Linked DNA regions of Thiosocius teredinicola. The protein of the gene in region 1 binds, or shares a complex with, the protein of each later gene. Links are inferred from orthologs where the notes say so. Each region holds a gene or a part of one and is shown on either strand. Other genes may lie near its edges. The genes, in order: rpsG and tig.

The links.
Region 2: the proteins of rpsG (region 1) and tig are in contact, whole or in part, in a crystal structure (PDB 3GTY), measured with the Thermotoga maritima proteins. The link is inferred for Thiosocius teredinicola from one-to-one orthologs. Residues at the interface, in WP_004081843.1 of Thermotoga maritima: Lys34, Lys52, Lys55, Glu59, Arg62, Gln63, Glu66, Asn67, Lys69, Val71, Arg95, Ala109, Lys110, Lys111, Gly112, Arg113, Pro114, Glu117, Glu121, Ile124, Ala125, Tyr127, Asn128, Asn129, Thr130, Gly131, Lys135, Asp139, Arg142, Met143; in WP_004081061.1 of Thermotoga maritima: Glu122, Val124, Val129, Leu130, Tyr133, Glu188, Gly259, Ile262, Tyr263, Glu266, Ser270, Glu273, Gln274, Glu277, Arg308, Gln311, Ile312, Ser315, Tyr316, Glu325, Arg329, Arg336, Leu363, Phe366, Trp367, Arg373, Leu377, Arg381, Leu384, Glu387.

Annotation. Positions count from the first base shown.
Region 1 is NZ_CP019936.1:4,338,685-4,342,336, forward strand. The notes cover bases 741-3,652. They hold rpsG (30S ribosomal protein S7), read right to left. Parts: upstream 2,476-3,652; coding sequence 2,005-2,475; downstream 741-2,004. Other genes in these bases: fusA (elongation factor G), read right to left, coding at 741-1,959; rpsL (30S ribosomal protein S12), read right to left, coding at 2,552-2,926; rpoC (DNA-directed RNA polymerase subunit beta'), read right to left, coding at 3,179-3,652. Also shown: more of fusA, read right to left, coding at 1-740.
Region 2 is NZ_CP019936.1:2,939,784-2,951,835, forward strand. What follows is about bases 5,599-8,401. They hold tig (trigger factor), read right to left. Parts: upstream 7,750-8,401; coding sequence 6,448-7,749; downstream 5,599-6,447. Other genes in these bases: clpX (ATP-dependent Clp protease ATP-binding subunit ClpX), read right to left, coding at 5,599-5,618; clpP (ATP-dependent Clp endopeptidase proteolytic subunit ClpP), read right to left, coding at 5,757-6,377; B1781_RS14065 (long-chain-fatty-acid--CoA ligase), read right to left, coding at 8,115-8,401. Outside these bases: B1781_RS14020 (SurA N-terminal domain-containing protein), read right to left, coding at 1-856; B1781_RS14035 (HU family DNA-binding protein), read right to left, coding at 1,106-1,378; lon (endopeptidase La), read right to left, coding at 1,582-4,029; more of clpX, read right to left, coding at 4,338-5,598; more of B1781_RS14065, read right to left, coding at 8,402-9,674; hemN (oxygen-independent coproporphyrinogen III oxidase), read right to left, coding at 9,765-11,150; B1781_RS14075 (general secretion pathway protein GspF), read right to left, coding at 11,208-11,528; prmB (50S ribosomal protein L3 N(5)-glutamine methyltransferase), read right to left, coding at 11,525-12,052. UniProt on the Bacillus subtilis protein: Involved in protein export. Acts as a chaperone by maintaining the newly synthesized protein in an open conformation. Functions as a peptidyl-prolyl cis-trans isomerase.

The DNA.
Region 1 (3,652 bases):
CGGCACTTCTGCCTTGACCATCTTGCCGGTAGGGCCGTCTTCCATACCCTGGACCATGCCGCGACGTGAATTCAGATCACCGATCACGTCACCCATGTATTCTTCTGGTGTTTCCACCTCGACCTTCATCATCGGCTCGAGAATCACCGGCTTGGCCTTCTGCACGCCCGCCTTGAAACCCATCGAACCCGCGATCTTGAAGGCGTTTTCGTTCGAGTCCACCTCGTGATACGAACCGTCGTACAGGGTGACCTTGACGTCGACCACCGGATAACCAGCGATAACGCCGCCCTGCATCGCTTCCTGGATACCTTTGTCAACGGCCGGGATGTATTCGCGTGGAACGACACCACCGACGATCTCGTTGACGAATTCGTAGCCCGCGCCCGATTCCTGAGGCTCAATCTTCAACCACACGTGGCCGAACTGGCCGCGACCGCCCGACTGTCGAACAAACTTGCCTTCGACTTCGGTTTTCCCACGAATGGTTTCGCGGTAGGCGACCTGCGGCGCACCGACATTGGCCTCGACCTTGAATTCGCGCTTCATGCGGTCGACGATGATATCGAGGTGCAACTCACCCATGCCCGAGATAATCGTCTGACCCGATTCTTCATCGGTGTGCACACGGAATGAGGGGTCTTCTTGAGCCAAACGACCCAATGCGATGCCCATCTTCTCCTGATCGCTCTTGGTCTTCGGCTCGACAGCAACCGAGATGACCGGATCAGGGAACTCCATGCGCTCCAGGGTGATGATATTGTTCCCGTCGCACAGGGTGTCACCGGTGGTGACGTCTTTCAGACCAACCGCAGCCGCGATATCGCCGGCGCGAACTTCTTTGATCTCTTCGCGCGAGTTGGCATGCATCTGCAGGATACGACCAACTCGCTCTTTCTTGCTCTTGACCGGGTTGTAGACCGCATCACCGGAATTCAACACGCCGGAGTAGCAACGGAAGAACGTCAACGAACCGACAAACGGGTCGGTGGCGATCTTGAACGCCAACGCCGAGAACGGCTCTTCATCGGACGAATGGCGCTCGCCTTCCGAGCCGTCTTCCAACACGCCTTTGATCGACAGCACATCGGTCGGCGCAGGCATCAGCTCGATAATCTTGTCGAGCATGGCCTGGACACCCTTGTTCTTGAACGCGGTGCCGCAGGTCATCGGCACAATTTCCAGGCGCAAGGTGCGCGCACGCAGTCCTTCGAGAATCTCCTCTTCGTTGAGATCGCTCTCTTCGAGGTATTTCTCCATCAGCGTTTCGTTGGCCTCGGCTGCCGCCTCAACCATCTTCTCGCGCCACTCAGTGCATACGTCGACCAGGTCTTCCGGAATATCGAGATACTCGAACTGCATCCCCATATTCTCTTCCGACCATTTGATGGCCTTCATCTTGACCAGGTCGACAACACCCGAGAAGTCTTCTTCGGCACCAATCGGAACCTGGATCGGCACTGGAACAGCACCGAGGCGATCTTTCAGCTGCTTTACAACGCGGAAGAAGTTGGCGCCCATACGGTCCATCTTGTTGACGAACGCCATGCGCGGAACTTTGTACTTGTTGGCCTGACGCCAAACCGTCTCGGATTGCGGCTGAACGCCACCTACCGCACACAGAACGAAGACCGCGCCGTCCAATACCCGCAAAGAACGCTCGACCTCGATGGTGAAATCGACGTGTCCAGGGGTATCGATAATGTTGATACGGTGCTGGGGATACTGCTGTGCCATCCCGCTCCAGAAGCAGGTGGTCGCCGCAGACGTGATCGTGATACCGCGCTCCTGTTCCTGCTCCATCCAGTCCATGGTCGCAGCGCCGTCGTGCACTTCACCGATCTTGTGCGAGACACCGGTGTAGTACAACACGCGTTCGGTCGTAGTCGTCTTACCAGCATCAATGTGCGCCATGATGCCGATATTGCGATAACGATCGATAGGTGTGGTACGTGCCACTGTCTTATCCCGCCCCGTAATGTAAAAGAACGATGAAGCTGGTTACTACCAGCGGTAATGAGAGAACGCTTTGTTCGCCTCAGCCATGCGATGAGTTTCTTCCTTCTTCTTCACTGCCGAGCCTTTCTGCTCCGCAGCGTCCATCAACTCGCCAGCCAGACGCGCCGCCATCGACTTCTCGCTGCGCTTACGGGCAGCATCAATCAACCAGCGCATCGCCAGGGTGTTACGACGGACCGGACGAACCTCGACGGGTACCTGGTAGGTTGCACCACCCACACGCCGGGATTTAACCTCGACGACCGGACGCACGTTCTCGAGCGCCAGCTCAAGCGTTTCCATCGGGTCACCGCCGCGCTTCTCGGTCACGCTATCGAGCGCGCCATACAGAATGCGCTCGGCAACGGCCTTTTTGCCGTCTTCCATCACCATGTTGATGAATTTGGCGAGCGTCTGGCTACCGAACTTCGGGTCCGGCAGGATCTCTCGCTTGGCTGCAACTCTTCTTCTAGGCATTTCGCTTTACTCTTGATCTACTCGTGACCGCTCACCGCGGCCCCACTCAACGCTCAAGCTTCGAACCGACCGGGAGTTAACCCTTCGGACGCTTGGCGCCGTACTTCGAACGACCCTGACGACGCTTCTCGACGCCAGAGGTATCCAGGCTGCCGCGAACCACGTGGTAACGCACACCCGGTAAGTCCTTAACACGGCCGCCACGGATCAGGACCACACTGTGCTCCTGCAGGTTGTGACCCTCACCGCCGATGTAGCTCGACACTTCGTAGCCATTGGTCAGACGCACACGGGCGACTTTACGCAAGGCCGAGTTCGGCTTTTTCGGGGTCGTGGTGTAGACGCGCGTGCAAACGCCACGCTTCTGCGGGCATGCCTCAAGAGCCGGTACGTTGCTCTTTTCCACTTTGCGCTTGCGCGGCTTACGGACCAATTGATTAATAGTAGCCATCTAACCTTTCGTCTCCGGACGGTTCGACACCTGGTGTCGACGTCAAAAATTCGCGTAGCCGCCCCCGTCCGGTCTGCTTGCTAAAGCGCCGGGCGATGTAGCGGCTACTTGAATCTCAATTCTGTTCGCGAAGCGACTGATTTGTCGCAATTTTTCGGGCGGGGTTGCTGGCCCACCTTCAGCGAAGACCGCGAATTCTATGCGTGTCCCGAGTCGCTGTCAACAGCGACTCGGGCGCATTTTATTAAGCGGTCACTCGGGATCGGTCGTGTTGAGGGCCTGTTTGATCGCCTCTTCCACTTCCTCGGTGGCCATTTCGACTGGCGCACCGGCTGCCAGCGCCTCCTGGCGGGTGCGTCGACGCTCGTTGTGATGCGCCAAACCAGTGCCCGCCGGAATCAGGCGACCGACGATGACGTTCTCTTTCAGCCCGTTCAAGGTGTCGCGCACGCCACGGACCGATGCCTCGGTCAGCACGCGAGTCGTCTCCTGGAACGACGCGGCGGAAATGAACGATTCGGTCGCCAGCGAGGCCTTGGTGATACCCAGCAGCAGCGGTTCGAACCTGGCCGTGAGCTTCTCATCGGCCGTAGCCGTCTCGTTCGCTTCGAGCAGGCGCGCACGCTCAACCTGTTCACCACGCAGCAGCTTGGTCTCACCCGGGTCGATGATCTCAACCTTGCGCAACATCTGGCGAATGATCACCTCGATGTGCTTGTCGTTGAT
Region 2 (12,052 bases), 1.4 Mb from region 1 along the record:
GAATCTGCTGCAGCAACTGTTCGGCTTTCTTCTTTGCTTGGTCGATCGCTTGCGGAGTTTCCGCCGCAGAAAATTCTGACTTGTGGCCTTCGTAGTACTCCATCAACGCGTTTTCATTGACTTCAACGAGGCCACCGAGCGTGCTTTCATCCAACAACAGGTAATTGAGCTTCACCTGTTCAGGCACGCGGTACTGCGCCGGATGCTTTTCGTAATAAGCGCGCACCGCATCTGCATCGATCTTCACGTCAGCGCGAAACGCATCTGCAGGCACTCGCACAAAACGCAGTTTGCGCTTCTGCTCATACAAGCGAAGCATCGTGTTGACGTCGTTCTGCGTTGCGAAGACGGTAGCCTCGATCCCGTTGCGGATCTGCGCAACCGCCATGTCCTGGCGAACGGTCTGTTCGAAACCGGCTTCCGACATACCGCGATTGCGCACGGCGGCCTGATACATCTGCTGATCAAACTGGCCATCGCGCTGGAAGGACGGAACACTGGAGATAAAACTGTAAGCCTGCGCATCGCTGGTACGCAGATTCCACGAGCGTGCACTGTTGACCAGAACCATCTCGTCGATCATTGCGTCGAGAACCTGTTCTTTCAGCACGCCCTCTTGGAACAGGTCGGCGCGATAGGCTTCACCGAGTTGATTGCGCATACGGTCGCGGAAATCACGTACGCGTTGGTCGAGCATGCGTTCGGTGATCGCATCACCATCGACCTCGGCCACCTCCGGCTCGCCGCCGACACCCAGGTATTCCTGAATGCCCCACAGCGCGAACGGAATGCTGATAAGGATAACGATGGCCCAGGCAATCCAGCCTTGGGCTTTTTCTCTTATGGCCTGAAGCATGGTTGAGGTTTTCTTGTCGGAAGCTGTGCAAAGAGAAACGGGGTATCGAATGATACCCCGTTTGACCCTAGAGTTGGCGGAGTGGACGGGACTCGAACCCGCGACCCCCGGCGTGACAGGCCGGTATTCTAACCAACTGAACTACCACTCCTAATTCGTGGTGGGTGCTGCAGGGATCGAACCTGCGACCCTCGCCTTGTAAGGGCGATGCTCTCCCAGCTGAGCTAAGCACCCCGGTTACGAGGCGCGCTAGTTTACTGCGTCTTTGAACGCTTTGCCAGCCTTAAATGCAGGCGATTTTGAAGCGGCGATCTCGATGGTTTTACCGGTCTTCGGGTTGCGACCGGTGCGTGCTGCACGCTCGCGCAGCAGGAAGGTGCCGAAGCCCACGATCGACACAGAGTCGTCGTTCTTCACGGCATTGGTAATTGCTTCAATCAAGCCGTCCAGTGCCCGACCGGCTGCGGCCTTGGAGATGTCAGCGGAATCGGCCATAGCCTCAATTAGATCAGATTTGTTCATTCGGTCGGTGCCCCCTTTTTGGAAAAATACAACCCTGTCCTTGGTTGGCTGCAGATATTGGTGGAATGCGAAAGTGTCAGTTGGCCTGACTCTGTTATGCGGGCCGCTTTATAGCAGCAGCCAAAAAACAGTGTCAAGCGAGCATTGTCGGTATACGGCTCAACTCGCTAGACACCGTTTTCTACCAGCGTTGCCGGTTAGTTTCAATGATGACGCAGGGCGTCATTCACATCCTCGGCATTTTCGTCTTTATTTTCTGCGGACTTCGGCTCTGCTTCACCCTTTCCCGAACGTGGCGTAGGGCGGTCGGCAAGCGCGATTTCCAGCACTTCGTCGATCCAGCGAACCGGTTTTATATCAAGATTCTGTTTGATGTTTTTCGGAATCTCGACCAAGTCGCGCTCATTCTCTTCCGGGATGATGACGGTCTGGATTCCGCCGCGATGTGCGGCCAGCAATTTTTCTTTGAGACCGCCGATCGGCAGCACCTCGCCACGCAGGGTGATCTCACCGGTCATCGCAACATCCGCACACACCGGGATGCCGGTAAGCGCAGAGGCAAGCGATGTCGCCATGCCGATACCGGCGCTGGGACCGTCCTTAGGCGTCGCACCTTCCGGTACGTGGATGTGCACGTCTTTCTTCTGGTAGAAGTCGTCGTCGAGCCCCAGGGCCTCTGCGCGGCTCCTGATCACCGTCATGGCCGCCTGGATGGATTCCTTCATCACATCGCCGAGCTGGCCGGTATGGGTCAGACGTCCCTTACCCGGCGTCAACGCGGTCTCGATGCGCAGCAGCTCGCCGCCCACCTCGGTCCACGCCAGACCGGTCACTTGACCAACCTGATCGTGCTCGTCGGCGCGACCATAGCGGAAGCGCTTGACCCCGAGGTACTTGTCGAGGTTTTTGGTCGTGACCGTAACGTGCTTACCTTTCTTTTCGTCGAGCAACACATCTTTGACGACCTTGCGACAGATCTTCGAAACCTCGCGTTCGAGATTTCGTACGCCCGCCTCGCGCGTGTAGTAGCGCACGATGTCGCGCACCGCGTTCTCGCCGATCGTCAACTCTTTTTCTTTCAGGCCGTTGTTCGTGATCTGTTTCGGAATGAGATAGTTCTCGGCGATATTGACCTTCTCATCTTCGGTATAACCCGACAGGCGGATGACCTCCATGCGGTCGAGCAGCGCCGGCGGGATGTTCATGCTGTTGGCAGTGGCCACGAACATGATCTCCGACAGGTCGAAGTCGACCTCGAGATAGTGGTCCTGGAACGTGTGGTTCTGTTCAGGGTCGAGTACCTCGAGCAGCGCCGATGCCGGGTCGCCGCGGAAGTCCATTGCCATCTTGTCGATTTCGTCGAGCAGGAAGAACGGGTTCTTGGTGCCGGCCTTGGTCAGGTTCTGCACGATCTTGCCCGGCATGGCGCCGATATAAGTACGCCGGTGACCACGGATCTCGGCCTCGTCGCGCACACCACCCAGGGCCATGCGGATGAACTTACGATTGGTCGCGCGGGCGATCGATTGTCCGAGCGAGGTCTTACCAACGCCCGGTGGTCCGACCAGACACAGAATAGGCCCTTTGAGCTTGCGTACGCGCTGCTGTACGGCGAGATACTCAAGGATGCGCTCCTTGACCTTCTCCAGCCCGTAGTGATCGGTATCGAGCACCTCTTCGGCCTTGGAGATGTCGTTGCGCACCTTGGAGCGCTTCTTCCACGGCACGCTGACCAGGGCATCGATGTAGTTGCGCACCACGGTCGCCTCGGCGGACATCGGCGACATCAGCTTGAGCTTGTTGAGCTCGGCCGTCGCCTTTGACTTGGCCTCCTTGCTCATGCCCGCCTTCTCGATCTTGTCGGCCAGGTCCTCGAGCTCATTCGGGGCGTCATCCAGCTCACCCAGTTCTTTCTGGATGGCCTTCATCTGTTCGTTCAGATAGTACTCGCGCTGGTTCTTCTCCATCTGACGCTTCACGCGCCCACGGATGCGCTTTTCCATCTGCAGGATATCGTTCTCGCCTTCCATCAAGGCCATCAGGTGTTCGAGGCGCTCACGGACGTTGAACATCTCGAGCACATGCTGTTTCTCATCGAGCTTGAGCGCCATATGGGCGGCCATGGTATCGGCCAGGCGCGACGGCTCATCGATGCTGGCCAACGAGGTCAGCACCTCGGGCGGCACCTTCTTGTTGAGCTTGACGTATTGATCGAACAGCGTGGTGGCAGAGCGCATCAGCACTTCCATTTCGCGTTCGGGAAGCTCGATGACGTCTTCGGCCGGCTCAAGGTCGGCGGCAAAGAAACCGTCGCCGCCGATCATGCTGGTAATCTTGGCGCGCTCGCCGCCCTCTACCAGCACCTTGACCGTGCCATCGGGCAACTTGAGCAGCTGCAGGATGCTGGCGAGCGTTCCGATCTCATACATGTCGTCCGGTTGCGGTTCGTCGACATCGGCGCTCTTCTGCGCCACCAGCAGAATCTGTTTATTGTCGGACATCGCGGCATCGAGCGCCTTGATGGATTTTTCGCGCCCGACGAACAGTGGAATTACCATATGCGGATATACCACTACATCGCGCAGCGGAAGTACCGGGACAGCGCTTGGCTGATCTTCACGCACACTCAGTGTCTTGTCTTCCTGTCCCATTGCTTTCCTCCGACCGCACAACCGTGCGGTGAATAATTGGGTGAACGCGCCTGCGCGGGTTCAGTAAGGTCACGATTCCGGTCAACATGAGGACTTAAGGCCTGAATTTCAAGCATCGTGACGCTCGCGTGATCTTTATACCACCAGAAACCGACGCGGCAAAAAAACTGCAAAATGCTGGGTACGGAGCGCTGCTGTCGAAGACAGCCCCTGTGGAGACTCGGCGGACGAGGCGTTGGAATGATTGACGCAAAAGCAAGACCCCGATGCGGGGTGCATCGGGGTCTTGCTTGCTTAATGGATTGACGTCAATCGGAAGCGGCGATCTGACGCGGTTCAGAACCGCCGTAGATGATATAGGGTGCCGATTCGCCTTTGATGACCGACTCGTCGATCACGACCTTGTTGGCGTCTTCAAGCGACGGCAGGTCGTACATCGTGTCGAGCAATACATGTTCGAGAATGGTCCGCAGGCCGCGTGCTCCGGTCTTGCGATCCATGGCCTTGCGAGCAATCGCACGCAACGCATCTTCGCGCACCTCGAGTTCGGCGCCTTCCATCTCGAACAGGCGCTGATACTGTTTGATCAACGCGTTCTTCGGCTCGGTCAGGATCTGCACCAACGCCTCTTCGTCGAGTTCCTCGAGCGTGGCCACCACCGGCAGACGACCGACGAATTCCGGGATCAGGCCGTAGCGGATCAAGTCTTCGGGTTCGACAGCGGTCAGGATCTCGCCCACCGAACGGCTGTCTTCCTTGCTGCGGACTTCTGCAGAGAAACCAATGCCGCCCTTCTCGGAACGGTCGCGGATCACCTTGTCGAGGCCGGCGAACGCGCCGCCGACGATGAACAGCACGTTGCCCGTATCCACCTGCAGGAATTCCTGCTGCGGATGCTTGCGGCCGCCCTGCGGCGGAACCGAGGCGACGGTACCTTCGATCAGTTTGAGCAGCGCCTGCTGCACACCCTCGCCGGAAACGTCGCGGGTGATCGAGGGGTTGTCCGACTTGCGCGAGATCTTGTCGATTTCGTCGATATAGACGATACCGGTCTGCGCCTTCTCGACGTCGTAATCACACTTCTGCAGCAACTTCTGGATGATGTTCTCGACGTCTTCACCGACATAACCGGCTTCGGTCAGCGTGGTGGCGTCGGCAATCGTGAACGGCACGTTCAGTAGACGCGCCAGCGTTTCGGCCAGCAGCGTTTTACCCGAACCGGTCGGACCGATCAGCAGAATGTTGCTCTTGGCGATCTCGACATCGTCTTTCTTGCTCTTGGCCTCGAGGCGCTTGTAGTGGTTGTAGACCGCTACCGACAGCACCTTTTTGGCGCGCGACTGACCAATGACGTACTGATCGAGGGTGGCATTGATTTCCGCCGGGATCGGCAGTTTGTCGGTCGTCTGGCCGACGCTTTCCTGCATTTCCTCGCGGATAATATCGTTGCAGAGTTCAACGCATTCGTCGCAGATGAAGACAGATGGGCCCGCGATAAGCTTGCGCACCTCATGCTGACTTTTGCCGCAGAACGAGCAATACAAAAGTTTGCCGTCCTCGCCTTTGCCGTGCTTCTTATCGTCGCTCATAGTCGTTCACCTAATTAACCTGCGTGACCGCATCACCTCGTTGTGCCGACCACGCAGAAACCGCGGCCCCTCGAACTCATAATATCCGAATGAATTCGGATAACAAGCCACTCTAACCACATGGCTTTAGGGCGCTTTTTATGCGTCTTTTTCCGGTCGCCGGTTCAAAACCTGGTCAATCAGACCGTAGGCGACAGATTGGTCCGCGCTCATGAAATTGTCGCGATCCGTGTCACGGCCGATCCGGTCGAGATCCTGTCCGGTATGGTGGGCCAGAATCTTGTTGAGCTTTTCGCGGATCAACAGGATTTCTTTGGCGTGAATTTCGATATCCGTGGCCTGGCCCTGGAAACCGCCCAGCGGCTGGTGAATCATCACCCGCGAATGCGGCAGTGCGTAACGCTTGCCTTTCTCGCCGCCGGCCAGCAACAGGGCACCCATGCTCGCGGCCTGCCCGATACACATCGTAGTGACGTGCGGACGGATGAACTGCATGGTGTCGTAGATGGCGAGCCCGGCGGTTACCGAACCACCGGGCGAGTTGATATATAAATGAACGTCTTTGTCGGGGTTCTCGGACTCGAGAAACAGCAACTGCGCGACAATCAGGTTGGCCATGTGGTCTTCAACCGGACCGACGCAGAAGATCACGCGCTCTTTGAGCAGCCGCGAGTAGATGTCATAAGCCCGCTCGCCGCGCGCGCTCTGTTCCACAACCATCGGCACGAGGCCGAGATTCATCGGTTCCAATTGGTTCATGTCCTGCTTATCGGATGTTACTGGGATTACTTGAAGCTACCCCTAAAACCCCGACCCCGCAAGCCTCGGATTACCCCTGATTATCCATGATGTCGGAGAATTCCTTGTTCTCGTCGCCGACCTGAATCTGGTCCATAACCCAGCCAACCACCTGATTTTCAAGGACCAGGTTCTGAATGCTGGCGCGTGCGTTCGGATCCTGCAGGTAGTAGTCGATGACTTCCTGCGGGTTTTCGTACGATTCGGCGAAATCGGCGATGGTCGCCCGCATTTTGTCTTCGTCGGCCTCGAGCTTGTGCTGCTCGATGATCTCGGCCACCAGCAGGCCGAGGTGAACGCGGCGCTTGGCCTGGTTCTCGAAAACGCTCAACGGCAGGTCGACGCTCGAAGGCTGACCCTGCTGCTGCATTTCCTGCTGCATCTGCTGTTTCATCCGCCCGGCTTCATGGTCGACCATGGCCTTCGGGATATCCATCGGATGGGTCTCGATCAGCAGATCCATGACCTTTTCCTTGGCCATGTTCTCCAGCTTCTGCTTCAGCTCGTGACGCATGTTCTTGGCGACATCCTCACGCAGACCTTCGACCGTGCCCTCTTCGACACCAAAGGCCTTGACGAACTCTTCATCGATCTCCGGCAACTGCGGTTCGGCGACGCGCAGCACCTGGACTTCGAAGGTCGCGTCTTTGCCGGCCAGATGCTCAGCGCGGTAGTCGTCGGGGAACTTCACCTCGAGGGTGCGATCATCGCCCGCTTTTGCGCCGAGCAGGCCCGATTCGAATCCAGCGATCATCGACCCGGAACCGAGTACCAGCGGCACGTTGTCGGCGGTGCCGCCTTCGAATGCCTCACCATCGATAAAGCCCTTGAAATTCATATGGACCGTGTCGCCGTCTTTGGCGCCGCGGTCGACTTCGTTCCAGACCGTGCGCTGCTTGCGCAGCTTGTCGATCATCTCGTCGATGTCGGACTCGGTCACTTCGGCGACCGGACGGGTAATCGATTGACCCGAAAGATCGTTCAACTGCACGTCAGGCATGATTTCGAAGGTCGCGGTGTAGCCAAGACCGCCTTCTTCGGCCGCCTCGCGCAATTCCACCTTGGGTTCGCCGGCCGGGGTCAGTTTCTCCTGGTTGGCGGCTTCGTACAGCGTTTCCTGGATCAGGGTGCCGTAGGCTTCCTGGCGCACCTGCTCACCAAAGCGCTGCTTGATGGTACGCATCGGCACCTTGCCGGGACGAAAACCGTCCAAACGAACGTTGCGCGCGAGATCCTTCAGTTTTTTGTCCATCTCAGCGGTGACGCGCTCCGCCGGCAGATCAACCAAAAGACGCTTCTCGAGGCCCTCGCCCGATTCCACAGAAACTTGCATTCCAAATCACTCCAGCAGTTGTACTGCCTGTTAACTCTTGTCGGATTAAACTTCCCGGCACAAGGCCGGCCGAATGGTTGGGCACCGGTCAGATGGTGCGAAAGGAGAGACTCGAACTCTCACGGGTTACCCCACTGGAACCTAAATCCAGCGCGTCTACCAATTCCGCCACTTTCGCCATGCCGATGCGAATCGCGCATTATACAAAACCCACGGGGCCCCGAAACAGCGGAATGCCGCGAGATTGCTCCGACATCTGCGATCCAGGCCCGGCCACTCGATCTCCCCCGGTCCCGACGGTTACCGGTATCGCCGTGCAATCGGGCCTGCGGCCGGTCTGATCAAGAGCCTGACCGTGCACTCGGTCAGGACAAATCGACGCCCCTTTCGAGCTCTCCGGCACGTCGCAGTTCGCGCTTGAGGATCTTGCCGGTCGCGTTTTTCGGCAACGATTCGCGCACCACGAAACGCCGCGGCAGCTGGTGCGGGCCCAGGTGCTTGCGACAAAAAGCGCGCAACTCGCCCGGGTCGAGCGTGCACCCCTCACACGGCACCAGGTGGGCCACCACGACCTCGCCGTGCAGATCGTCAGGCTCACCGATCACGGCCGCTTCGAGTACGTCCGGGTGGCGATAGAGCACCTCCTCGACCATGCGCGGGTAGACATTCATGCCGTTGACGATCACCAGATCTTTCTTGCGATCGACAATGAACACGTAGCTGTCGTCGTCCAGGTAGCCGAGGTCGCCGGTGCGCAGCCATTCGCCAAAAAACGTCTCTGCCGTCGCCTCGGGCAGACGCCAGTAACCGGCCATCACGTTCGGCCCACGCACGCAGATCTCGCCGATCTCGTTGGCCGGCAGCGGGTGGCCATCATCGTCAAAGATCGCGATCTCGACGTTATCGACGGCCAGTCCCACCGAGCCGGGTTTGCGCTCGCCGCTCAGCGGATTGACGCAGGTGACCGGCGAACACTCGGTGGGGCCATCACCTTCGAGAATCGGAAAACCGAAGCGCTGTTCAAAACGCCGCATCAGCTCAACCGGCATGGCCGCGCCGCCGGCGACACCGAAACGCACGCTGCGCCACTTGGCCAACTGGTCGTCGTCGATTCGCAGGATCAGGTTGTACATCGACGGCACACCGAGAAACACGGTGGCCGCGGTCGCGCCGATCACGTCGCTGACCAGGTTTGGATCGAACTTCGGCACCGGCACCATGGCCACGCCGTGCAGTGCCGGTGTCAGCATGCCGCCGGTTGCCGCAAAAGAATGGAACATCGGCAACACCACCAGCATGCGGTCCGCGCCGGGGCGCAGTTGCAGCGCAGTGAGCACACTGCGCGTGTTCACCACCAGGTTGTGGTGGGTCAGCATCGCACCTTTGGGTTTGCCGGTGGTACCCGAGGTGTACAGGATCGCAGCGAGATCGCATTCGGCATCCAATGCCGGCTCCGGCAGCGATGCGCCGTCCGCGTTCTCCACAACATCGGCAAAGTCCAGATCGGCGTCGTCGAGCGACGACCCGCCGACGCCTATCCACAGGCCTGCCGATGGCAGTGTGTGACGCAGCGCTTGCAGCCTTTCGCCCAATAGACCGTGATAGACGACGCCGCTGACCGCTGCATCTTCAAGAATATAGGCAATCTCCTCCTGCTGGATCAGCAGGTTGATCGGCACGACCACTGCCCCGGCCTTGACGATACCCAGATAGGTGATCAGAAATTCGGCGCAGTTCGGGCAATACAGTGCGATGCGGTCGCCCTTGCGGATTCCGCGCTCAAGCAATGTCGTGGCGATGCCGTCGGACGCCCGATCCACCGCAGCGAACGACGTTTGATGCTCCGGGGTGATGACCAAGGGCGCTTGCGCAAACTCCCCGGCAGTGCGACGAAATACGGCTGGGATCGATTCGGGTGTCGACATCCGGGTACTCCGTTTAGCGAATGTCGAAAAGCTTAGCAGGCGGTCGCGTTTCGCCCAGGACCGGGCCCGCCTGCCGGAGAGTCTTCTGGCTTAGATAACCTTGGAGAAGCGCGTCGTCTGGCCGTCGGCACCGAGGTAATGGTCGAACACCATGCAGATGTTGCGGATCAACAAGCGCCCTGCCGGCATCACCTCGATGCGTCCGCCGTCAATAGTGAGCAGACCGTCTTTTGCCATGCCGTGCAGGCGTTCGAGCTCGCCACGGAAATAGTCGTCGAACTGAATATCCCATCGCTTGCCGACGCGGGCCATGTCGAGCGCGAAGTTGCAGATCAGGTCGGTGATCACATCGCGCCGCAGTTCGTCGTCGCGACTCAACTCGATGCCGCGGAATACGGCCAGCTCGCCGGCATCAATGCGTGCATAGTATTCGTCGAGCGTGCGTACGTTTTGCGCGTAGGTGTTGCCAACCAGTCCGATAGATGTCACCCCCAGGGCAACCAGGTCACAGTGCGCATGTGTCGAATAACCCTGGAAGTTGCGATACAGGTGACCTTCGCGTTGCGCCACGGCGAGCTCGTCGTCCGGTCGGGCGAAGTGATCCATACCGATATAGACATAACCTGCCTTGGCCAGATGCTCGCCCACCTGCTGCAGGATCTCGAGCTTCTGTTCTGCTGACGGCAGCTCGTCTTCGTTGATCCGCCGCTGCGGCTTGAAGCGTTCGGGAAGATGCGCGTAATTGAATACCGACAGCCGTTCGGGCTCGGCTTCGAGCACCCGATCCAATGTTGCGATGAAAGAATCTGCCGTCTGCAGTGGCAGGCCGTAGATCAGGTCCATGCTGATCGAGCGGAAGCCTTCGCGCCGCGCCGCGGTCAAGGCGCCGAAGGTCTGCTCGGCCGTCTGAATGCGGTTGACCGCTTTCTGCACTGCCGGATCGAGGTCTTGCAGACCCAGGCTCATGCGGTTGAAGCCGATCTCACGCAGCAGTCCGATGGTCTCGTCGGTCACCTCGCGTGGATCGATCTCGATCGAATACTCACCGCTGTCGTCGTCCAGTAACTGGAAGTGACGGCCGGTCTTGGTCATCAACTCGCGCATCTGGTCGTGGCTGATGAAGGTCGGCGTACCGCCGCCCCAGTGCAGCTGCTCCACCGGGCGGCTGCGGTCGAACAGTTCGCCCTGCATCGCCAGCTCGCGATACACGCGGTCGAGATACGGCTGCGCACGCGTGCGGTCCTTGGTCGCCACCTTGTTGCAGGCGCAGTAGAAACACACGGTGTCGCAGAACGGGATGTGGAAATACAGCGACAAGGGTCGGCCGCTGGCATTACTGGCCTCGGCGGCAGCGCGGTATTGCTGCGGCCCGAATCCGTCGTGGAACTGCACCGCGGTCGGGTACGAGGTGTAACGCGGGCCGGACTGGTCGTAACGCTTGATCAGATCCTGATCGAGAACGAGTGTCTGTTGCATAGCGGTCATTCTAGACGTCCCCCACCCGGCGCGGACTGACGAGCGTCAAAAAGGTTGTCAGCCCTCGTCGGGCACATCCAGACCTTTTCGATGCGTTTCGTTGATCTGTTTGAGCAGCGTATGAAAGGGAATCTGGTCTTCGTAGCGACGCACCACGTCCATAAAAGCCAGGTCTTCGCGGCCGAACTGGTAGCTGCCCGATAGCATCGCATCGTAGACCTGTTGCACTCCTTCCTCGAGCGGTTCGATAAACGCCGGGAAACGCTGCAGGTCTTCCATTTCGTACAGCAGGCAGTCTTTCAGATCACCCACCTCGAACACGGCCTGTTTGACCCATTCCGCATACTCTTCGGCACTGCGTGCGCGGTGCAGACTCATGCCAGGCTCTCCTCGAATTGCTCACGATACTCGTTCACCTGCTCGGCGGTCAGCAGGAACACCCCGTCGCCGCCGCGCTCGAAATCCAGCCACAAAAACGGCACATCGGGATAGCGAGCCATCAGCAGATCGGCACTGGCGCCGACTTCGATCACGATGATACCACCGGGCTGAAGGTAATCGGCGGCTCCCGCCAGGATGCGCGCGACGACATCCATACCGTCGTCGCCTGCTTCGAGGCCGAGCTCCGGCTCATGCCGGTACTCTGCCGGCAAGGTCGCCATCTCGCGGGTGCTGACGTACGGCGGATTGCTGACGATCAGATCGTAGCGCTCGCCGTCGAGCCCATCGAACACGTCGGCGTGCAGCGCACGCACCCGGTTATCGAGTTGGTGGCGTTCGATATTGCGCGCCGCCACGTCGAGCGCGGCCTGCGAGATGTCGCCGAGATCCACCAGGGCGTTCGGAAAGGCATAAGCGCAGGCGATACCGATGCAGCCACTGCCGCAGCACAGGTCCAACAC